2 regions of the Brevibacillus parabrevis genome follow, and region 2 is predicted to be linked to the other one. Evidence: a T-box and tRNA genes for the amino acid it is inferred to sense, from the RefSeq annotation. Region 2 holds a T-box; the other holds one or more tRNA genes.
The links. The T-box of region 2 lies ahead of leuS (leucine--tRNA ligase). A T-box ahead of a tRNA ligase gene usually reads a tRNA of that ligase, here a tRNA-Leu.
Positions count from the first base shown of each region.

Region 1: it has a tRNA-Leu gene. The T-box ahead of leuS (leucine--tRNA ligase) is inferred to sense a tRNA for this amino acid. The anticodon was not compared.

Region 1 is NZ_CP064090.1:2,491,247-2,494,642, forward strand. Features, by position in the region: gene IRJ17_RS11825 (hypothetical protein) at 168-392, opposite strand; gene IRJ17_RS11830 (IseA DL-endopeptidase inhibitor family protein) at 531-1,088, shown strand; gene IRJ17_RS11835 (sigma factor) at 1,166-1,519, shown strand; tRNA gene IRJ17_RS11840 (tRNA-Pro) at 1,608-1,684, shown strand; tRNA gene IRJ17_RS11845 (tRNA-Leu) at 1,701-1,783, shown strand; gene IRJ17_RS11850 (type 1 glutamine amidotransferase domain-containing protein) at 2,121-2,642, shown strand; gene IRJ17_RS11855 (hypothetical protein) at 2,735-2,887, opposite strand; gene IRJ17_RS11860 (Ger(x)C family spore germination protein) at 2,893-3,396, opposite strand, start outside.
Region 2 is NZ_CP064090.1:4,931,354-4,934,749, reverse strand. Features, by position in the region: gene IRJ17_RS22675 (nicotinate-nucleotide adenylyltransferase) at 1-142, shown strand, start outside; gene yqeK (bis(5'-nucleosyl)-tetraphosphatase (symmetrical) YqeK) at 126-716, shown strand; gene rsfS (ribosome silencing factor) at 716-1,072, shown strand; gene IRJ17_RS22660 (class I SAM-dependent DNA methyltransferase) at 1,078-1,815, shown strand; T-box leader at 1,867-2,108, shown strand; gene leuS (leucine--tRNA ligase) at 2,238-3,396, shown strand, end outside.

The DNA of each region.
Region 1 (3,396 bases), 2.4 Mb from region 2:
TCGCCTCTTTCTCCTTTGCACACAAGTTGCCTTTATTTTACGGTAACAAGGAGCGGGATGCCAACGACGATCAATCGGACAACTGGACAGGACAGGCGAATAGCGAGCGGCAAAAACAGGCATCCCGCACCATGCGGCTGCCTGTTTTGCCTGTTCAAGCACCAGGGCTAGGATTGGCTCTGTTGCGACTGGGCTTGTGTTTGCAGCGTGGATTGGACTTGCGACACCATCGTTTGCGCCTGGGCAATCTCCTGGGAAGCTTGCTTCAATGCTTCCTCGGCCAGTTGCGGGTTGGCAGCGGATTGCTCGATGGCTTGCGTAATCATATTTTTCGCGAGAGTGGTCGCCACTTCGGCTTTTTTCAGAGAGTCTGTGTTGATTTGGCTTGGCATGTTTGTTCCTCCTTGAACAGATGGTTGATGTGGCACACCGTACTACTTTCTCCTGTTTGCCCGCAATTATGTATGGGGGATGTGCCCAACCGTTTGCGCTGGTGGTTGCATACCCTTGTAGGAGGGGAGGAATGCGAGATGAAGAAAAAGTGGGTTGGGGTTGTCCGGCAAGCGGAGCAGGCTTTTTGGACGATCGTGTTTTCAGCACACAAGCGTGTAGGCAATCGAGGCGTCATTTTGCCCAAACGCTTTAATTCCGTCAGCAAAATTCGCCGGTTCTTGACGAGATTCATGACGCCTTGCCTCGCAAACCGCGTGATCGGCAATCTCGATCTGAGAAGGATCAACGGCCAGCTTGCCGTTCCGGTTGGAGACGGGATCGGAGCGACTCCAATCGTCAAATCGCAGGTGTTGAAAAAGAGTGCGAGGTGCGTGACCATCGCAGTCTGGTTTCAGTTTGACCCGAGCGACCGCTTTTTTCGCGTGTATCAGTTGAAAAAGCTGCCGGACGGCCGCTGGATTATAGTCGGGCGTCATCCTTTGGACTATCCATTCAATTTGCCAAACCAACTGTTCAGAATCGTGCCGGGTTGCTGCAAGCCGTGTGTGCGCGGATGCAGGCGGCGGGTGAGGGGCAAGGTGCGGCCTAGGGCGAGGGCGGCGCTAACAAAACGCAGGAGCGCATGCTGCGCCTGAGAAGCGATCGCAAATTTTCAGGAAAGAAGTGGTGATATTTTCGTACTGACTTCGTTTGGATGAAAGGGAGGTGGGAGATGAAGGCACAATTATGGAGCGAATGGATCGCTGAGCACCAGCACCCACTGTATCGTTATTTGTACCGGGTGTGCGGGTTGCGCGAAATTGCCGAAGAGTTATTGCAGGAGACTTGTCACCGTGCCATGCTCTCCCTCTCGATTCAAGCTGCCCGGCAGGCTCAGGCGTGGGGCTGCAAAGCGGCGCGGCATTTGTATATGGACTGGCTGCGCAAAAAACATCCGAAAAAAGCAGGCGGGAAAACTTGCGCTGCTTGTTCAGCACGTCCTTGCGCCTATATGAACCGGAAGCGATCTAGCGCCAAAAAACGGACAAGGAGCGGGCAGGCAGATCATTTTAAAAAACGGTATTGATTTTGGGACGACTTGCCTGTAAAATATCTAAGTGTTGCGACTCCTATCAGATTTTGTCGAATAGAAGGAGCAATAACGTGTGGGAAATCGGGAAGTAGCTCAGCTTGGTAGAGTACTTGGCTTGGGACCAAGGGGTCGCAGGTTCGAATCCTGTCTTCCCGACCATTTTACACACGAACAGGCCGGTATGGCGGAATTGGCAGACGCGCGCGACTCAAAATCGTGAGGGAAACCGTGGGGGTTCAAGTCCCTCTACCGGCACCAGCAATCTATACATATGGTTTTCGTTATAAGGTGGGAAACAGTGAGTAGACCTGTTTCTCACTTTTTCATTTTGTCCGAAAAAGGGACGTTGCAGCTCGCAGCCTTTCCAATTGCTCTTTCGTTTGTTTACAATAAGGCTCTTTTCGCAAATTTTGTTGCTATTGCTGTTGTGGAAACGTGTGTTCTATAATGAAAATCAGGAAGTCTATAGGATTTCCATTTACCGTGAATGCACGCTTCGCTTGGTACTATAAATATCAAGCAACTCACGGCTTTTCTAAAAGCAACAATTTCTTAGAAAAGAGCGTACAATAAAGAGGAAAAGGAGGCGGATCGCGTGAGACTTGCAGGAAAACAAGTAGTCTGCTTTGTGGAAAGCGAATTTGAAGATTTGGAACTGTGGTACCCGGTGCTCCGGCTGCGCGAGGAAGGGGCGGCTGTTCATCTGGTTGGACCGAAAGCGGGACATGTCTACATCGGAAAATACGGTGTGCCATGCGAAGCGGACAAGGCGATGAGCGAGATTGATCCTTCGCAGTACGACGGCGTGCTCGTTCCGGGCGGTTGGGCGCCGGACAAGCTGCGGCGTTATCCGGAGGTGCTCGCGTTTGTCCGTGCCATGCACGAGGCGAAAAAGCCGATCGGTCACATCTGCCATGCAGGGTGGGTGCTCGCTTCGGCAAAAATTTTGCATGGAGTGAAAACAACGTCGACGCCAGGCATCAAGGATGACATGGAAAACGCTGGTGCGATTTGGATCGATGAAGAGGTCGTGGTCGATGGACACATCGTCGGTTCCCGTCGTCCGCCAGATTTGCCAGCGTACGCCAAAGCTTTCGCCGATTTGCTCGCACAGTAGCAAGCAGGCAATCCGAATATACGAGTGGAACGAAAAGGCACACCCGCAGCGATCAAGCGGGTGTGCCTTTTCTATGTCAGACAGCTTGCTCTTCACGAGTTGGTTTTTCTGTCTTTTTTCCAGGGCGGATCGCCCCATTCGTGCAGCTTGTTGCTTGCGACATAAAACAGGTACGGAATCAAAAAAGCGAGCAAGGCTCCGCCGAAAGTGAGAAACGGAGGCAGAGAACCGAAGTATTTGAACATACTTGTCACCTTCCTTCTTCTTTCTCCGATCGGTTGACGGAGCCGACATTGCGCAAATACACCTTTGCTTCGACTTTGATCGTGCTCTTTTCGTATAGGCGCTGTCCGCTCTCCCAATCTTTCTGGATTTGTTTCCAGAGCGAGTATTCTTTTTGGCGGATATTGCTGCCCAGCTTGATGACATCCACTTTCATTTCCTTATGCACCTTTTGCAGCGTGTCCAGGCACATCCGCTCGATTTCCTTGGCGAAGGCGCGCTCCAGCTTTTTCGTCTCTTCTTTGCTGAGAAAATCCATGAGCGCGTAGGCTTCCGCCAAAATGCCCTCGCATTCGATTTTGATGGTGAACTTGAAATTTTGCTTGTCTCGCAAGTCTTGCACGATTTCATGCTTCGTTCCTTGAATGTTCAATACGACGAGATCGCCTTTTACCTTGGCTTTCAACAGTCCTCCATCAATGCTCCCGGTGAGAAAGTTCAAGCCTTCCGTCTCTTCCTCGCCGAGAAAGCC
Region 2 (3,396 bases):
GTTTGTGGAGATGCCGGTTTGGGACATCTCTTCCACATTGATCCGCGAAAAGGCGGCTGCGGGCAAAAGCATCCGCTACCTGGTGCCAGCTGCTGTGGAGCGCTATATAAAGGAGAACCGATTCTATGAAACTCTTGACTAATCGGGAAGAACTGCTTGCCCGCATTCGGGCGCAAATGCATGAAAAGCGCTTCAACCACACGCTCGGAGTCGCCCAGTCAGCTCGCAACCTTGCCGTTCGCTACGGGGCTGACCCGGACAAAGCGGAGCTTGCAGGGCTGTTGCACGACTACTGCAAATGCTGGCCCGTGGAGAAAATGTTCGAAATTCTCGTTCGCCACGATATGCCGACAGAGCTTCTGGAAGGGGAAAAAGAGCTGTGGCACGCGTTTGCCGGGGCGATCGTCATCCAGACGGATCTCGGTGTGACAGATACGGATATTTTGCAAGCCGTTCGCTACCACACGACGGGGCGAGCGGGGATGTCCCTGTTAGAAAAAGTCGTTTGTGTGGCAGACTATATAGAACCGAACCGCATTTTTCCTGGTGTCGACGAGATTCGCGCGCTGGCTGAAAAGAATTTGGATCAAGCCTTGGCACTAGCTTTGGGCGGCACCATTCAGTTTTTGATAGAAAAGCAGAAAACGGTTTATCCGTTGACGCTGATTGCCTATAACGATTTGGTATCCCGCAAAGGGAGAGAAGGAGGGTTTTGATGGTTAAAACAGTAGAAGAGTTGGCTCGCTTGGTAGTGAAGGCAGCCGATGACAAAAAGGCAGAAAATCTCAAGGTGCTGGACATCAGCAAGCTGTCCGTCATTGCAGATTACTTCATGATTTGCCACGGAAACAACGAGCGCCAAGTACAGGCAATCGTGCGCGAGATTCGCGACCAGGCCCATAAAAACGGCTATGATGTTCGCGGGATTGAAGGGGCAGACGAAGGTCGCTGGGTGCTGGTTGACCTGGGAGATATCGTCATTCACGTCTTCCACCGGGAAGATCGCGAGTTTTACAACCTGGAGCGCCTGTGGAAGGATGCAGAAGAGGTTTCCTTCGCTGTGCAAGGGTAATAAAGATGGCCTACGCACACATGGCCGCCGTCTACGATGCGTTGATGGCAGACACCCCCTACGATCAGTGGCTCGACTGGATTGAGCGTAGCTGGCAAAAAGGCAGCGCATCCAAGCGGATTATCGATCTCGGCTGCGGGACAGGGACGATCGCCATTCCGCTGGCGAAGCGGGGCTATCGCGTCACAGGTGTCGACCTCTCAGCCGAAATGCTGGCGATTGCCTACGATAAAATGCGCCAGGAGCAAGTAGAGGTAGCGTGGGTGGAACAAGATATGCGCGAGCTTTCCTTGCCGGAAGCCGATGCGGTCATTTCCTTGTGCGACTCGCTCAGCTACTTGACAGAAGAGGCGGACGTGCAAGAGACGTTCCGACGCGTGTTCGCTCATCTTGCTCCAGGGGGAAGCTTCTTGTTTGATGTGCACAGTCCGTACAAGATGCTGCACGTTTTCGGAGACGAGACGTTCACCTACGTCGACGACGAGGTTTCGTACATTTGGCAATGTTTCTGCGACCCGCTTCGCCTGGAAGTAGAGCATCAGCTGACCTTTTTCATCCGCCAGCCAAACGGCTTGTACGAGCGGATGGAGGAGGAGCATTGGCAAAGAGCTTACCAGCCTGTGCAACTGATGCGCTGGCTCGCGGAGGCCGGGTTCACGGACATCGTCATTACGGCAGACTATTCGGACTTGCCACCGCAGGAAGCGAGCGAGCGCCTGTTTTTTTCCGCACGCAAGCCATAAAGTTTGACATGGTTGGTTCCAATTGACTATAATGGCGTTATAACTGCAAATTTCGACGCGTTTAAGAGGAATAGTAGGAATATGCCCCGCGAGCATACAGAGAGTTGACGGCAGGTGCAAGTCAACCCGGGATCGTCCGAACTCGCCTCTCAGCACTCGCCTTGAAGGCCATTCTAATATGGTTGTGTAAGGGTGGGCGGCTCATCCCCGTTACGGATTTAAGTGGGTGGATGCTTTGCATTCGCCAATGTGGGTGGTACCGCGGGAGTATAAACAAACCTCTCGTCCCTTTCGTTCAAGCGATTGGGGCGTGAGGTTTTCTTTATATGGCCGAAAGGCAGTTTGGATCATGATGTTGGCAACAGCTTGGCATAGCCAAGTTTTCTACTTTTTTACCTATTTTAAGATGGGAGTGCTCTACCATGGTTTTCAGTCATCGTGAAGTCGAAAAAAAATGGCAACAATACTGGGAGCAAAACAAAACCTTTAAAACATCAGAAGACCCAGGCAAGCAAAAGTTTTACGCTCTCGATATGTTCCCGTACCCTTCCGGTGCAGGGCTGCACGTCGGACACCCGGAAGGCTATACGGCTACCGATATTTTGTCCCGCATGAAGCGGATGCAAGGCTACAACGTGCTTCACCCAATGGGGTGGGATGCGTTTGGTCTGCCTGCTGAGCAATACGCGCTCGACACAGGCAATGACCCTGCGGAGTTCACGGAAAAAAATATCAACACGTTCCGCCGCCAAATCAAGTCTTTGGGCTTCTCCTACGATTGGGACAGAGAGATCAACACGACTGACCCGCACTACTACAAATGGACCCAGTGGATTTTCACGAAGCTGTATGAGCACGGCTTGGCGTACATTGACGAAGTAGCTGTAAACTGGTGCCCTGCACTGGGAACGGTGCTGGCAAACGAAGAAGTCATCGATGGCAAGAGCGAGCGCGGCGGACATCCAGTCGAGCGCCGTCCAATGAAGCAATGGGTGCTGAAAATTACGGCCTATGCGGAAAGACTGCTGCAAGACCTGGAAGAGCTGGATTGGCCGGAGAGCATCAAGGAAATGCAGCGCAACTGGATCGGCCGCTCCGAAGGGGCAGAAGTTACTTTTGCCGTCGACGGACACGATCAAAGCTTTACCGTCTTCACGACGCGCCCGGACACGCTCTACGGCGCTACTTACGCGGTACTCGCTCCAGAGCACAAACTGGTTGAGCAGATTACCAGCCCAGAGCAAAAAGCAGCCGTAGAAGCTTATCTGGAGCAAGCCAAACACAAAAGCGATCTGGAACGTACAGACCTGGCAAAAGAAAAGACAGGGGTATTCACCGGGGCATACGCCATCAATCCGGTAAACGGCGAGCGCCTGCCGATCTGGATCGCGGACTACGTGCTGATCAGCTATGGAACCGGCTCGATCATGGCGGTACCTGCACACGACGAGCGCGACTATGAATTTGCAAAAACATTCGACCTGCCGATCAAAGCGGTAATCGCGGGCGGAGACATTTCCAAAGAAGCGTACACAGGCGACGGAGAGCATATCAATTCCGGCATGCTCGACGGTCTGAACA